DNA from 2 places in the Kitasatospora sp. NPDC087314 genome. Region 2 is predicted to be linked to the other one. Evidence: riboswitches for the same ligand, from Rfam matches in the RefSeq annotation. Region 2 holds a riboswitch; the other holds the start of a gene.
What was found. Region 2 has a riboswitch for S-adenosylmethionine ahead of thrC (threonine synthase). Riboswitches for the same ligand answer to the same signal wherever they lie in the genome.

Region 1: another riboswitch for S-adenosylmethionine. It lies ahead of ACIO5E_RS02025 (aminotransferase class V-fold PLP-dependent enzyme); the one in region 2 lies ahead of thrC (threonine synthase).

What each region holds. Positions count from the first base shown of each region.
Region 1 covers NZ_JBIUYE010000001.1:440,028-447,562, reverse strand. Annotated here, with positions in the region: gene ACIO5E_RS02035 (rhomboid family intramembrane serine protease) at 1-477, shown strand, start outside; gene ACIO5E_RS02030 (Lrp/AsnC ligand binding domain-containing protein) at 520-801, shown strand; gene ACIO5E_RS02025 (aminotransferase class V-fold PLP-dependent enzyme) at 816-2,180, opposite strand; SAM riboswitch class IV at 2,231-2,348, opposite strand; gene trpD (anthranilate phosphoribosyltransferase) at 2,492-3,568, opposite strand; gene ACIO5E_RS02015 (hypothetical protein) at 3,709-4,134, opposite strand; gene ACIO5E_RS02010 (heme-copper oxidase subunit III) at 4,530-5,150, shown strand; gene ACIO5E_RS02005 (c-type cytochrome) at 5,338-6,147, shown strand; gene ACIO5E_RS02000 (Rieske 2Fe-2S domain-containing protein) at 6,156-7,208, shown strand; gene ACIO5E_RS01995 (ubiquinol-cytochrome c reductase cytochrome b subunit) at 7,205-7,535, shown strand, end outside.
Region 2 covers NZ_JBIUYE010000015.1:246,849-254,383, reverse strand. Annotated here, with positions in the region: gene otsB (trehalose-phosphatase) at 1-353, shown strand, start outside; gene ACIO5E_RS30665 (trehalose-6-phosphate synthase) at 460-1,926, opposite strand; gene ACIO5E_RS30660 (glucosyl-3-phosphoglycerate synthase) at 1,977-2,978, opposite strand; SAM riboswitch class I at 3,151-3,288, shown strand; gene thrC (threonine synthase) at 3,306-4,586, shown strand; gene ACIO5E_RS30650 (MoaD/ThiS family protein) at 4,625-4,903, shown strand; gene ACIO5E_RS30645 (cold-shock protein) at 5,520-5,723, shown strand; gene groL (chaperonin GroEL) at 6,070-7,535, shown strand, end outside.

The sequences.
Region 1 (7,535 bases), on a different contig from region 2:
GCGCTGTCCGTCCTCACCGGGCTCTTCCTGCACGCCGGCTGGCTGCACCTGCTGGGCAACCTGCTCTTCCTCTACGTCTTCGGCCCCACCGTCGAACAGCGGCTGGGCCGGGCCCGGTACGCCCTCTTCTACCTGGCCGCCGGCAGCCTGGCCACGTACGGCTTCGCCCTCGCCGAGGCGCACTCCGCGGACTCCACCCGGGTGCTGATCGGCGCCTCCGGCGCGATCTCCGCCGTCCTCGGCGCCTACCTGCGCTTCCATCCGCGCTCCCGGGTGACCACGCTCGTCCCGCTGCTGCTGTTCCTGCCGCTGCGCTTCCCGGCCTGGCTGGTGCTCGGCCTCTGGTTCGCCCTGCAGTGGTGGTCGGTCCACTCGGCCGGGCCCGGGGTCGCCTATCTGGTCCACGTGATCGGCTTCTCGGCGGGCTTCCTCTACGCCTGCACGGTGGTCAGCCACCCCCCGCGACGACCCGGCTGACGCCCGATACGCTGGCGGCACCCCACGAAGGAGCCCGAAACAGTGATCACCGCCATCGTCCTGATCAAGACCAGTGTCGACCGCATCCCGGAGATCGCCGAGGCCATCGCGGCCATCGAGGGCGTCAGCGAGGTGTACTCGGTGACCGGTGGCTACGACCTGGTGGCGATGGTCCGGGTGCGCCGGCACGACGACCTGGCCGAGGTCATCCCGGGTCGGCTGAACAAGGTCCCCGGGGTGGCGCACACCGAGACCCAGATCGCCTTCCGCACCTACTCCCAGCACGACCTCGAGGCCGCCTTCGCCCTCGGCCTGGACGAGTAGCCCCGCCGGCCCCGTCAGCCCTCCCGGCGCGTGTCGACGACGCAGCGGCCGCCCTCGTTGCGGTAGTTCCACGCCGCACCGTCCGTGACCAGCTCGCGGACGGCGGTCAGGAAGCGGTCGACGTGCTCGTCCGGGGTCCCGGCCCCGAAGCTCACCCGGATCGCGTTCAGGCTGCGCTCGCCGGGCAGCGACGGCTCGGGCGCCCCGCACTCCGAAGGGGCCACGTCCTCCTCCCCCAGCAGGGTGCGCAGCAGCGGGTGCGCGCAGAACAGGCCGTCGCGGACCCCGATGCCGTACTCGGCGGACAGCGCGGCCGAGAAGTGCGAGCTGTTCCAGTCCTGGACGACGAAGGACAGCACGCCCACCCGGGCCGACCCGGCGCCGAACAGGTTCAGCACCTTGACCTGCGGAATCTCCGCCAGCCCCGCCGTCAGCCGGGCGATCAGCTGCCGCTCCCGGGCCTCCAGCGCGTCGAAGCCCGCCTCGCTCAGCGCCCGGCAGGCCGAGGCGATCGCGTAGGCGCCGATGACGTTCGGCGAACCGGCCTCGTGCCGGGCCGGGCCGCCGTGCCACTGAACGGCCACCGAGCCGTCGGCCTCCCGGGCCACCGTCCGGGTCGCGCCGCCGCCGGCCAGGTACGGCTCGGCCGCGTCCAGCCAGTCCGCCCGACCGGCCAGCACGCCGGCGCCGAACGGCGCGTAGATCTTGTGGCCGGAGAAGGCGATCCAGTCGACGTCCAGATCGCGCACCGAGACCCGGTGGTGCGGGGCCAGCTGGGCGGCGTCCAGCACCACCCGGGCGCCGTGCCGGTGCGCGGTCTCCGTCAGCTCGGCGACCGGCCAGAGCTCGCCGGTCACGTTGGAGGCGCCGGTGACGCAGAGCAGCTTGGGGCCCTCGGGCGCCCCGGCGAGCGCGGCGTCCAGGGCTGCGACCGCCTCGGCGTGCGAGCGCGGCGCCCTCAGGTAGCTGACGTCCAGCCCGGCGTGCGCCCAGGGCAGCAGCGAGGCGTGGTGCTCGGTCTCGAAGGCGAACACCCGGGTGCCGGCCGGGACGGCCGCGGCGAGCAGGTTGAGCGAGTCGGTGGTGGCCCGGGTGAAGACCACCTGGTCGCCCTCGCGCAGGTCGAGGAACTCGGCGACGGTGCGGCGGCTCTGCTCGAACAGGTCGGTGGACAGCTGGGAGAGGTACCCGGCGCCGCGGTGCACGCTGCCGTAGTACGGGGCGTAGGCGGCGACGTCGTCCCAGACCCGCTTCAGCGCCGGGGAGCTGGCCGCGTAGTCGAGGGCCGCGTAGCCGACCTTCTCACCGCTGGCGAGCGGGACCTGGACGTCGTGGCCGAGGACGGCGAGCGGGGCGCAGAGTTCGGTGGAAACGGACATGGGAATGCACTCCTTCGGGGTGTGGGACCCCGGGAGTGCTAGTCGTCGGGCGTCCGCGCTTGCCGCGCGGACGGTTTGCCGAGCGACCCGGTCCTCACCCAGGGCACCCCGCCACGGACGGAGGGTTGCCGGACAGCAAGCTGGGGCTTGACGCTGTCACTCATGACCTGGCGAAGACTCTAGGTCGCGTCCCGCGGGTGGTCAAACAGGTATCCACCATCCGGACGGCGCTCCCGCCCGCCCGCCACCGGGCTGGGGGGGAACGCGAGGAGCCCGTGCCGGCGTCCCGGCACGGGCTCCCAAGTACCGCGTCACACCCGGCTGGTGGCCTCCGACCAACGCCGCAGCAGTTCCTGCGCCGCGCCCGAGTCGATGGCCTGCGCCGCCCGCGCCATGCCGGCGGCGAGCTGCTCGGCGAGCGGCGCCTCGCCCAGGTCGAGCGCGACCAGCGCCGCCGCCGTGTTCATCAGGACGGCGTCCCGCACCGGCCCGTGCTCACCGGCCAGCAGCCGGCGCGCGACCTCGGCGTTGTACCCCGGGTCCGCCCCGCGCAGCGTCTCGATGCCGGCCAGCTCGATGCCGACGTCCCGCGGGTCGAAGGTGGTCTCGGTGACGGTCCCGTCCCGCACGATCCACACCCGCGAGGTGGTGGTGATGGTCAGCTCGTCCAGGCCGTCGTCGCCCCGGAAGACCAGGGCGGTCGAGCCGCGCCGGGCGAGCACCCCGGCGATCAGCCCGGCGAGCCGGGTGTCGAAGCAGCCGATCGCGTGCGCGGTGACCTTGGCCGGGTTGGTCAGCGGACCGAGGATGTTGAACGCGGTCGGCACCCCGAGGTCGCGCCGGGCGGTGGCGGCGTGCCGCATCGACGGGTGGAACTTGGCCGCGAAGCAGAAGGTGAGCCCGACCTCCTCGGCGACCTCGGCGATCCGCCGGGCCGGCAGGTCGAGGCTGACGCCGAGCTTCTCCAGCACGTCCGAGGAGCCGCTGGCCGAGGAGGCGGCCCGGTTGCCGTGCTTGATCACCTTGGCCCCGGCCGCCGCCGCGACGATCGCCGACATGGTGGAGATGTTGACGGTCTTGGCCCGGTCGCCGCCGGTGCCGACGATGTCCACGGCGGGGCCGGGGATGTCCAGCGGCTCGGCGTGCGCGTACATCGCGTCCACCAGGCCGGTGATCTCGTCGACCGTCTCGCCCTTGGCCCGCAGCGCCACCATGAACCCGGCCACCTGGACGGGGGACGCCTCGCCGCTCATGATCCGGTCCATCGCCCACGCGGTGGCCGAGCGGTCGAGGTCCTCCCCCTTCAACAGCGCCGCCAGGACGTCCGGCCAGGCGCGGACCACCTGCGCGGGGTCGGTACCACCGTTCGCAGGGTTCACGTTCACCATGGCTGACTCCAGCTGTTGTCGGGTTCCCCGCAGCGGGGGGACGTCCGTACGGATGGAGTCAGCCTATCGACCGGCGGCGTGCCCACGACCCCGTCTTCTCTAGTACTGAGACGGCGCCGTCCGCCCTGCGGCGACCTGGCTCAACGGCCGACCGGGGCCCGCTTGGCCAGTCGCGCCCGCAGCAGGGTGGCGACCGCCTCGGCCAGCGCCACCGGGTCCACCGGGCGGGAGATCGCGGCGTCGGCCCGGCTCCACGCGGCCAGCCAGGAGTCCTGCGGCCGTCCGATCAGCACCAGCACCGGCGGGCAGCCGTAGATCTCGTCCTTGAGCTGGCGGCCGAGCCCGAGCCCGCCGGCCGGCACCGCCTCGCCGTCCAGGATGCAGAGGTCCACGCCGCCCTTCTCCAGTGCCTTCAGTACCGCGGGGGTGGTCGCGCACTCCAGGTAGGACAGTTCCGGAAGGTCCTCGGCGGGCCGACGGCCGAGCGCCGTCAGCACCTGCTCGCGGGTGTTGCGGTCGTCGCTGTAGACGAGGACGGTGAGCGTCTCGTCGGTCGTGTACGCCATGGGCCCTGCTCCCTCAAGTGTGATCCGGACCACGTTCGCCTGATCCGGATGCTACTCCCGATCACCGCTCGCCGAGCCCCCCTCGCCGACGTTCCTTCTCAAGGCGCCGCGCCCGGGACTCACCCGCCCGGAGGACAGCCCGTCACCCGGACCCGCCCGGTCCACCCGTACGGCCGACACGGCGCCCGCGCCCTACCGCCGGAGGCTCCGCCAGACGTGCAACGACACGCTGGGCAACGGGGTCGCAGGCTCCTCCGAGGAACCGTCAGAAAAGGGACACGCCGCTGCTCAGCCGCCATCCGGACACCCCGTCGCCCCTCAGGGGGGCATACCGCACGCACCGGACACTCCGAGGGACACCCCCCGACGTGAAGACGGAATAAGGGACCGACATAATGTCCGTCGTGGCGACAGCAACAGCAGTAGAAACCGGGCACGCGCACGGATCGGTCAACCGGCCGAACATGGTCAGCGTCGGAACGATCGTCTGGCTCAGTTCCGAGTTGATGTTCTTCGCGGCCCTCTTCGCGATGTACTTCACGCTCCGCTCCGTCAAGGGAGCCGAGTTCTGGACCGAGAAGGCGCACGCCCTCAATGTGCCCTTCTCTTCGGTCAACACCACGATCCTGGTGCTCTCCTCGCTGACCTGTCAGCTCGGCGTGTTCGCCGCCGAGCGCGGGGACGTGAAGAAGCTCCGCTCGTGGTTCGTCATCACCTTCGTGATGGGCGCGATCTTCATCGGCGGCCAGATCTTCGAGTACACCGAGCTGGTCAAGAAGGACGGCCTCTCGCTGTCCTCCGACCCGTACGGCACGGTGTTCTACCTGACCACCGGCTTCCACGGTATGCACGTGACGGGTGGTCTGATCGCCTTCCTGCTGGTCCTGGGACGGACGTACGCAGCCAAGCGCTTCACGCACGAGCAGGCCACCGCCGCGATCGTCGTGTCGTACTACTGGCACTTCGTCGACGTCGTGTGGATCGGCCTGTTCGCGACCATCTACCTGATCAAGTAACCAGCTGATCAAGTCGCTGGCCACCGGCTTCGGTCCCCGCCCTCACCGGCGTCGGGCCGATTCTGCCGGTGGCGACGCTCCCACCGACCGACCGCGCGCGCAGCCCTAGACAGGCAGCCTCGTGCCGGCCAGACCGGCCGCCGGGTGCACCCACCAGTCGACCAGATCCTGACACCGGGGTTATTCCGTGAAAAAGCTCTCCGCACGACGGCGCCACCCATTGGCGGCGCTGGTCGTCCTACTTCTCGCCCTGGCGGCAACCGGGGGGCTGTACGCCGCGTTCGCGCCCGCCGACAAGGCGCAGGCCGACGTCGCCGCGCAGTCGCTCGCGATCGATGAGGGCAAGAAGCTCTTCGCCGTGGGCTGCTCCTCGTGCCACGGCCTGAACGGCCAGGGCAGCAGCGACGGTCCGAGCCTGGTCGGCGTCGGCTCCGCCTCCGTCGACTTCCAGGTCGGCACCGGCCGCATGCCGGCCCAGCAGCCCGGCGCCCAGGTGCCGCGCAAGAAGAACATCTACTCGCAGGCGGAGATCGACCAGCTCGCCGCCTTCGTGGCCTCGCTCGGCCCCGGCCCGGTGACGCCGACCAAGGAGCAGTACACCTCGACCAACCCGGACGACATCTCCAAGGGTGGCGAGCTGTTCCGCACCAACTGCGCCCAGTGCCACAACTTCGCCGGCCAGGGCGGTGCCCTGACCAAGGGCAAGTACGCCCCGTCGCTGGAGGGCGTGGACGCCAAGCACATCTACGAGGCCATGCAGACCGGCCCGCAGCAGATGCCGTCGTTCCCGGACACCACCATGCCCGAGGAGCAGAAGAAGCAGATCGTGGCCTTCGTCCGCCACACCACCAACGATGAGCCCAACCCCGGTGGTCTCACGCTCGGCAGCCTCGGTCCGGTGACCGAGGGTCTGTTCGGCTGGATCTTCGGTCTCGGCACGCTCATCGCGGTCGCGATCTGGGTCGCCGCCCACACCACCAAGGCCAAGAAGTCATGAGCCACGACATGTCAGAAGAGAAGCTTCCGGAGTCACACGGCTCCGCCGGTGAGGTCGCCGAGCACGGCGACCCGTTCGCCGACCCGGGCCTGCCGGCTCACGAGCCCCGCCGCACCGACATCGACGAGCGGGCCGCCAAGCGGGCCGAGCGCCAGGTCTCGCTGATGTTCGTGGTCTCGATGATCGCCACCGTCGGCTTCATCGCCTCGTACGTGGCCATCGACCCGGACAAGATCGTCTACATCTTCCCGCTCGGTCACGTCAGCGCGCTGAACTTCGCGCTCGGCCTGACCCTGGGCGTCGCGCTGTTCATGATCGGCGCGGGTGCGGTCCACTGGGCCCGCACGCTGATGTCGGACGTCGAGCTGCCGGCCGAGCGTCACCCGATCGAGGCTGACGACGAGGTCCGCGCGGACGTCATCGACCAGTTCAAGACCGGTGCCGCGGAGTCCGGTTTCGGCCGCCGCAAGATGATCCGCAACACCCTCATCGGCTCGATGGCGCTGGTCCCGCTCTCCGGCGTGGTCCTGCTCCGCGACCTCGGCCCGCTGCCCGAGAAGAAGCTGAAGGAGACGGGCTGGAAGGAGGCGACCCCGGTCAAGCCGCTGCAGCTCATCAACATGAGCACCAGCCAGCCGATGAAGGCCGAGGACATCGTCGTCGGCTCGCTGACCTTCGCCATGCCCGAGGGCCTGCACGTCCACGACGAGGACTTCCAGCAGGCGATCGCCAAGGACGCCCTGATGCTCGTGCGCATCGCGCCGGACGACATCAAGGACGACAAGTCCCGGGAGAAGGGCTTCGAGGGCATCCTCGCCTACTCCAAGATCTGCACGCACGTCGGCTGCCCGATCAGCCTCTACGAGCAGCAGACCCACCACGCGCTCTGCCCCTGCCACCAGTCGACCTTCGACCTGGCGGACGGCGCGCGCGTCATCTTCGGCCCGGCCGGCCACCCGCTGCCGCAGCTGAAGATCACCACTGACGAGAAGGGCTTCCTGGTCGCCACCGGCGACTTCGAGGAGCCCGTCGGCCCGAGCTACTGGGAGCGTGCTCGATGAGTAGCGCGAGCAGCACCACCTCCGGTGCCGCCAAGCCCGCCAGCACGCGCGCCAAGCCCGCCAACAAGTGGGAAGCCGCCGCGGACTGGACGGACGGCAGGCTGGGGATCTACTCCCTCGCCAAGGCCAACCTGCGCAAGATCTTCCCGGACCACTGGTCCTTCATGCTGGGTGAGATCTGCCTCTACACGTTCGTCATCATCATCCTGACCGGTGTCTACCTGACGCTGTTCTTCAAGCCCTCGATGGCCGAGGTCGTCTACAACGGCTCGTACGTCCCGCTCAAGGGCATCGGGATGTCCGAGGCGTACGCGTCGACGGTCGACA
Region 2 (7,535 bases):
GGGCGCCGGTCGGCGAGCTGGCGGCCGGGCACGGGCTGGTGGTGGAGCCCGGGCGGCTGGTGCTGGAGCTGCGGCCGCCGGGGGTGGACAAGGGCGCGGCGCTGACCGGCTTCCTGCGCGAGCGCGGGGCCCGTTCGGTGCTGTACGCGGGGGACGACCTCGGGGACGTGGCGGCCTTCGCGGCGGTGGAGAAGCTGCGCGGTGAGGGGGTGGCGGGGCTGCTGGTGTGCAGTGGAGCGGTGGGGGACGCGCCGGTGCGCGAACTCGCCGACCGGGCGGACCTGGTGGTCCCGGGCCCGGCCGGCGTGGTGGGGCTGCTGGCGGCGCTGGGGGAGGCCCTCAGCTCGGGTTGAGCCGGGTCACCGCACGTCGAATCGGGTCACGGCGCGTCGGGCCGGGTCACCGCACGTCGAGCCGGGTCACCGCACGTCGAGCCGGGTCACCGCGCGTCGAGCTGGTTCACAGTGCGTTGAGCTGGTCGAGGAACCACTGCTGCGGGGGCAGCGCGGTGGCCGCCGCGGCGAGCCGCTTGGTGCGGTCGGCGCGCTCCTCCGCCGGCATGGTGAGGCCCGCGTGCAGGGCGTCGGCGGTGGCGATGACGTCGTACGGGTTGACGGTGAGCGCGTCCTCGGCGAGTTCGGCGTACGCGCCGGCCTCCCGGGAGAGCACCAGGGCGCAGCCGTGGTCGGAGACCACCGGGACCTCCTTGGCGACCAGGTTCATGCCGTCCCGGATCGGGTTGACCAGGGCCACGTCGGCGAGCCGGTAGGCGGCCAGGGAGCGCGGGAAGTCGTCGTCGACGTGCAGGATCAGCGGCTGCCAGCCGGGGGTGGCGAACTCCTCGTCGATCTCCCGGGCGAGCCGGCGCACCTCGTCGGTGTAGGCGCGGTACTCGGCGAGGTCGGTGCGGGAGGGGTAGGCGAAGGCGATGTGCACCACCCGGTCGTGCCACTCGGGGCGGGTGCGCAGCAGGTGCCGGTAGGCCTGGAGGCCGCGGACGATGTTCTTGCTCAGCTCGGTGCGGTCGACCCGGACGATGGTGCGGCGTCCGCCGACGGCCTCGCGGAGGGTGGCGAGACGCTCGTCGACGTCCGGGCGGTGGGAGCGTTCGCGCAGGAAGTCGGCGTCGGCGCCGAGCGCGTGGACGCCGAGGTGGGTGGTGCGGCCGGCGTGGGTGACGGTCATCGCCTCGTGGTCGACCTCGGCGCCGAGCAGGTCGGCGCAGCAGTCGGCGAAGGCCAGGGCCCAGCGGCGGGTGAGGAAGCCGGCCCGGTCGGCGCCGAGGATGCCGGTGAGGACGGCCTCGGCGACGTCGTCGGGCAGCAGCCGGAAGTACGCGGGCGGGGCCCACGGGGTGTGCGAGAAGTGGCCGATCCGCAGGTCGGGGCGGAGGGCGCGGAGCAGGGCCGGGGTCAGCGAGAGGTGGTAGTCCTGGACCAGCACGGCGGCCCCGGGTGCGGCCTCGGCGGCCAGCGCCTCGGCGAAGGCGGTGTTGTAGGCGCGGTAGGCGGCCCACTCGGTGCGGAACCCGGCGTCGAAGACGGGGGCGGTGGGGGTGGCGTAGAGCAGGTGGTGGACGAACCAGAGCGTGGAGTTGGCGACGCCGTTGTAGGCGCGGGCGAAGGTTTCGGGGTCGATGTCCAGCATGCGGACGGCCTGGCCGCCGACGTCGTGCCCGGCGAGGTCGAGCCGGCCGTGCGGGGCCTGTCCGGCGGCCTGCCGGTCGGCGGCGCCGAGGGCGGCGCAGACCCAGACGGCGTCGGGGTCGTCGATGGCGGAGAGGCCCGAGACCAGGCCTCCGCCGCCGCGTCGGAGGGTCAGCGTGCCGTCGTCCGAGGTGCTGAACGACACCGGTCCCCGATTGGATGCCACCAGGACGGGGGCGGTGCCGGTCGCACTCGAACGTTCGGTCGTGAGATCGCCCATGGTTGGTACGTTGCCGTGGCTCCGGTGTGGCAAACCCTTTCGGCGGGCGTTCAGTGCCGGGTCGCGTACTCGGGCACGGTGTGCATCGGGGGGCGTTCGAGGGCGGTCACCGGGTGGGTGTGGGCGGTGAACTCCCGGGTCTGCGGGTCGCGGGTGAACTGGGTGAGCAACGGGTGGACCAGGTCGGCGGAGGCCTTCAGCCGGTGGGTGCGGTCGAGGCGCTCCAGGGCGGTGCGGTAGATGGTCGCCGCCATCCGGCCGAGGGCCTGGCCGTCCTGGTGCCGGTGGTGCCGGACGCCGACGTCCACCTGGGCCAGGGCGTCCAGCCCGACCGTCTCCAACGCGTCGACCAGCAGGCCGAGTTCGACGCCGTAGCCGGTGGGGAAGGGGAGTCGTTCGAGCAGCGCGCGGCGGGCCGCGTACTCGCCGCCGAGCGGCTGGACGAAACCGGCGAGTTCCGGCCAGTGCAGGTTGAGCAGCGGGCGGGCCACCAGTTCGGTGACCCGGCCGCCGCCGGACGGGACGACCGCGCCGTCGCCCGCGCCGGAGCCGCCGACCGACACTTCGAGCGGCCGGTCGTACATGGCCTTGACCAGCTGGATGTCCGGTTCGGTGAGCAGCGGGCCGAGGATGCCGGAGACGAAGGTCGGGTCGAACTCGCGCAGGTCGGCGTCGACGAAGCAGACGATGTCGCCGCGGGTGACCAGCAGCGAGCGCCAGAGCACCTCGCCCTTGCCCGGGGCGGCGGGCAGCCGGGGCAGGATCGCGTCGCGGTGCTCCACCCGGGCGCCGGCCCCGGCGGCGACGGCGGCGGTGGCGTCGGCCGAGCCGGAGTCGACCACGACGAGTTCGTCGACCAGCGGGAGGCGCTCCATCAGCTCGCGGCGGATGGTGCGGACGATGTCGCCGACGGTGGCCTCCTCGTCCAGCGCGGGCAGCACCACGCTGACCGTCTGGCCGGTCCGGCGCTTGGCCTCCAGGAGGGCGTGCACCGGCCGGTCGGCCGCGCTCCACGAGCGGCGGCGCAGCCAGGACGCCGCCTGGGGGAGCAGCGCGGGGGTCGGTTCGGCGGGCACGGGACTCTCCTCGGCGGGGTCGGGTGGGACGCGCCATCTCGCGTGGCGGACGATCCCTTTCGGGGTTGACGCCTTCGGATACAGTCTTCGTACAGCGGTCGGACCTTTGCACATCGGGGTCGCCGTTCAGCGCCACCACAACTTCACAAGCTCATCCAGAGGGACTGAGGGAACGGCCCGTTGACGTCCCGGCAACCTTCTCGCGCGGCTGTCCGTCGACAGGCCCCCCGCGGGACAGGTGCCAATTCCGGCCTGTGGCGCGACCGTGCCACGGGGAAGATGAGGAGAGAGGCCTCCGCCATCATGGCTATCGACACCGTCGCACCCGCTTCCGTTGACCTCGGCCCCGCCGCCGCGCTGTCCTGTCGCGAGTGCGGCACCCGCTTCCCGCTCGGTCCGAGCTTCGCCTGCCTGGAGTGCTTCGGCCCGCTGGAGATCGCGTACGAGTTCGGTGGCGAGGACGCCGAGGCGCTGCGCCGGCGGATCGAGGCCGGTCCGTCCTCGATCTGGCGCTACGCGCCGCTGCTGCCCGTCCCGGCCGACGTCGCCACCAAGCCGAACCTGAACCCGGGTTGGACCCCGCTGGTCAAGGCGGACAACCTGGGCCGCGAGCTCGGCTTCACCGCCCAGCTGCACATCAAGGACGACTCGGGCAACCCGACCCACTCGTTCAAGGACCGCGTGGTGGCCTGCGCCATCGAGGCCGCGCGGGCGTTCGACTTCACGACGCTCTCCTGCTCCTCCACCGGCAACCTGGCCGGCGCGGTCGGCGCGGCGGCCGCCCGGGCCGGTTTCAAGTCCTGCGTGTTCATCCCGCACGACCTGGAGCAGGGCAAGGTCGTCATGGCCGGGGTGTACGGCGGCGAGCTGGTCGGCATCGAGGGCAACTACGACGACGTGAACCGCTTCTGCTCGGAGCTGATCGGCGACCCGGCCGGCGAGGGCTGGGGCTTCGTCAACGTCAACCTGCGCCCGTACTACGGCGAGGGCTCCAAGACGCTGGCCTACGAGATCTGCGAGCAGCTCGGCTGGCGGCTGCCGGAGCAGATCGTCATCCCGATCGCCTCCGGCTCCCAGCTGACCAAGATCGACAAGGGGCTGCAGGAGCTGATCAAGCTCGGCCTGGTCGAGGACCGGCCGTACAAGGTCTTCGGCGCCCAGGCGGCGGGGTGCTCGCCGGTGTCGGCCGCCTTCAAGGCCGGCCAGGACGTGATCCGCCCGGTCAAGCCGGACACCATCGCCAAGTCGCTGGCGATCGGCAACCCGGCGGACGGCCCGTACGTGCTGGACATCGCCCGGCGCACCGGCGGCGCGGTCGAGGACGTCACCGACGCCGAGGTGGTGGACGCGATCCGGCTGCTGGCCCGGACCGAGGGCATCTTCGCCGAGACCGCGGGCGGGGTGACCGTCGGTGTGCTGAAGAAGCTGGTCGAGACCGGCCAGCTGGATCCGGCCAAGGAGACCGTCGCGATCAACACCGGCGACGGCCTGAAGACCCTGGACGCCGTGGCCGACTCCGGGATGACCGCCGTGATCCGCCCGACGCTGGCGTCCTTCCGCGACGCCGGTCTCGCGTCCGCCTGAACCCCCCACCCCGCTGGGTCGCACCCGCTAGGAGAGCCATGAGCGCCAACGTCCGTATCCCCACCATCCTGCGCACCTACACCGGCGGCGCCGCCGAGGTGGCCGCCGAGGGCGCCACCCTGGGCGAGGTCATCGCCGACCTGGAGAAGAACCACGCGGGCATCTCGGCCCGCATCCTGGACGACGCCGGCAAGCTGCGCCGCTTCGTCAACGTCTACGTGAACGACGACGACGTGCGCTTCGCCGAGGGCCTCGCGACCGGCATCACGGACGGCGCCAGCGTCTCGATCATCCCGGCGGTGGCCGGCGGCTGCTGAGCCGCGACCCCCGCCCCGGCGGCGCCCGCCCGCGCCGACCGGACAGGCCCTGGTTTCGACCGGCCGTCCCGCGTACGGAATTGCGTTCTCCGTGCGCGCGGGCGGCCGGTCGCATTTCGGCGGGAATATTTCGGGGTCGAGTCGGAGTAGAGTGTGGCTCGGTTGGGAACAGGGCTTCCCCTCATCCCCGCCCGTGAATCGCCGGAGTTCGTCCGGCTGCTGGGACCGGCTGCTGGGACCGGCCGTTGAGACCGACCGGGTGCGGGACCGTGAAACATGTCAGGCAGATGTCAGAATTCCCGCGGGGATTTGTTGTAATCCGTCCGCTATGTCCGGCGTGAAATGCCGAATTCCTCCCGGTTTGGCCCGTCCTGTCCTTTGGTGTGGTGCCGGAATTCCCCGCAGCTGACCCTGTTGCAGAGGGCGTCGATCCGGATACATTCAGCCGCGGTCGACGTAATCACCCGCTCACGGGGCGCCGTCAGGCGCCCTCGCGGAGGATTGCGGCGTGCACGGCTGCGCCCAGGGGGGGTTCCCCGGGCCGGCCTTCAAACCAGACCCGGGCCCGCGACCTGCGGGCGCGTGAAGGGCCAGCACAGCACTAGGGGAGTTCGGAATGGCTCAGGGCACCGTCAAGTGGTTCAACGCGGAGAAGGGCTACGGCTTCATCGCGGTCGACGGTGGTGCGGACGTCTTCGTCCACTACAGCGCGATCCAGATGGACGGCTACCGCACCCTCGAGGAGGGCCAGCGGGTCGAGTTCGAGATCTCCCAGGGACAGAAGGGCCCGCAGGCGGACATGGTCCGCGCGGCGGTCTGACCTTCCTTCTCCTCCAGGAGCTCGGCACGGCCCACGGCTGGTGACCACTCGCTTCTCGGCGGGCCCGTACGACACGCGTCGTACGGGCCCGTCGGCGTTCCCCGGCGGGGAGTTGCGGGGCCCGGCGGGGGCGTGCCCGGCGGCTCGCGGGATCGCGATTGGGCTTGCACTCGACCACCCGGAGTGCTAATCATTGGCGTTAGCACTCACAGCGTGAGAGTGACAGCGGACCGGGTCGGTGAGGCCCCCGGGAGCGGTAGGGGAAAGGACCCCCGCACACCAGGGCCGTCCGTCGCGGGCACCCCTTGGTCCGAGCAGTCGACCGTGTCCCGGAGGACCACTTCTGATGGCCAAGATCATCGCCTTTGATGAGGAAGCTCGCCGCGGCCTTGAGCGTGGCATGAACCAGCTCGCCGACGCAGTGAAGGTCACGCTCGGCCCCAAGGGTCGCAACGTCGTGCTGGAGAAGAAGTGGGGCGCCCCCACGATCACCAACGACGGTGTCTCCATCGCCAAGGAGATCGAGCTCGAGGACCCCTACGAGAAGATCGGCGCGGAGCTCGTCAAGGAGGTCGCCAAGAAGACCGACGACGTCGCGGGTGACGGCACCACCACCGCCACCGTGCTGGCCCAGGCCCTGGTTCGCGAGGGTCTGCGCAACGTCGCCGCCGGCGCCAACCCGATGGCCCTGAAGCGCGGCATCGAGAAGGCCGTCGCCGCCGTCTCCGACCAGCTGCTGGCCCAGGCCAAGGACGTGGAGACCAAGGAGCAGATCGCCTCCACCGCCTCCATCTCGGCCGCCGACACCCAGATCGGCGAGCTCATCGCCGAGGCCATGGACAAGGTCGGCAAGGAAGGCGTCATCACCGTCGAGGAGAGCAACACCTTCGGCCTGGAGCTTGAGCTCACCGAGGGCATGCGCTTCGACAAGGGCTACATCTCCGCCTACTTCGCCACCGACCTGGAGCGGATGGAGGCGTCCTTCGAGGACCCGTACATCCTCATCGCCAACTCCAAGATCGGCTCGGTCAAGGACCTGCTGCCGCTGCTGGAGAAGGTCATGCAGAGCGGCAAGTCGCTGGTCATCATCGCCGAGGACGTCGAGGGCGAGGCCCTGTCGACCCTGGTCGTGAACAAGATCCGCGGCACGTTCAAGTCCGTCGCCGTCAAGGCCCCGGGCTTCGGCGACCGCCGCAAGGCCATGCTCGGCGACATCGCCATCCTCACCGGTGGCACCGTGATCTCCGAGGAGGTCGGCCTCAAGCTGGAGAACGCCGGCATCGACCTGCTGGGCCGCGCCCGCAAGGTGGTCATCACCAAGGACGAGACCACCATCATCGATGGTGCCGGTGACGCCGACCAGGTCGCCGGTCGCGTGAACCAGATCCGCGCCGAGATCGAGAACAGCGACTCGGACTACGACCGCGAGAAGCTCCAGGAGCGCCTCGCCAAGCTGGCCGGCGGCGTGGCCGTCATCAAGGCCGGCGCGGCCACCGAGGTGGAGCTCAAGGAGCGCAAGCACCGCATCGAGGACGCCGTCCGCAACGCCAAGGCCGCCGTCGAGGAGGGCATCGTCGCCGGTGGTGGCGTCGCGCTGCTGCAGGCCGGTGTCGCCTTCGACAAGCTGGAGCTGGACGGCGACGAGGCCACCGGTGCCAACATCGTCAAGGTCGCGCTGGAGGCCCCGATCAAGCAGATCGCGACCAACGCCGGCCTGGAGGGTGGCGTCGTGGTGGAGAAGGTGCGCAACCTCCCCGCCGGTCACGGCCTGAACGCCGCCACCAACGAGTACGTCGACCTGGTCGCCGCGGG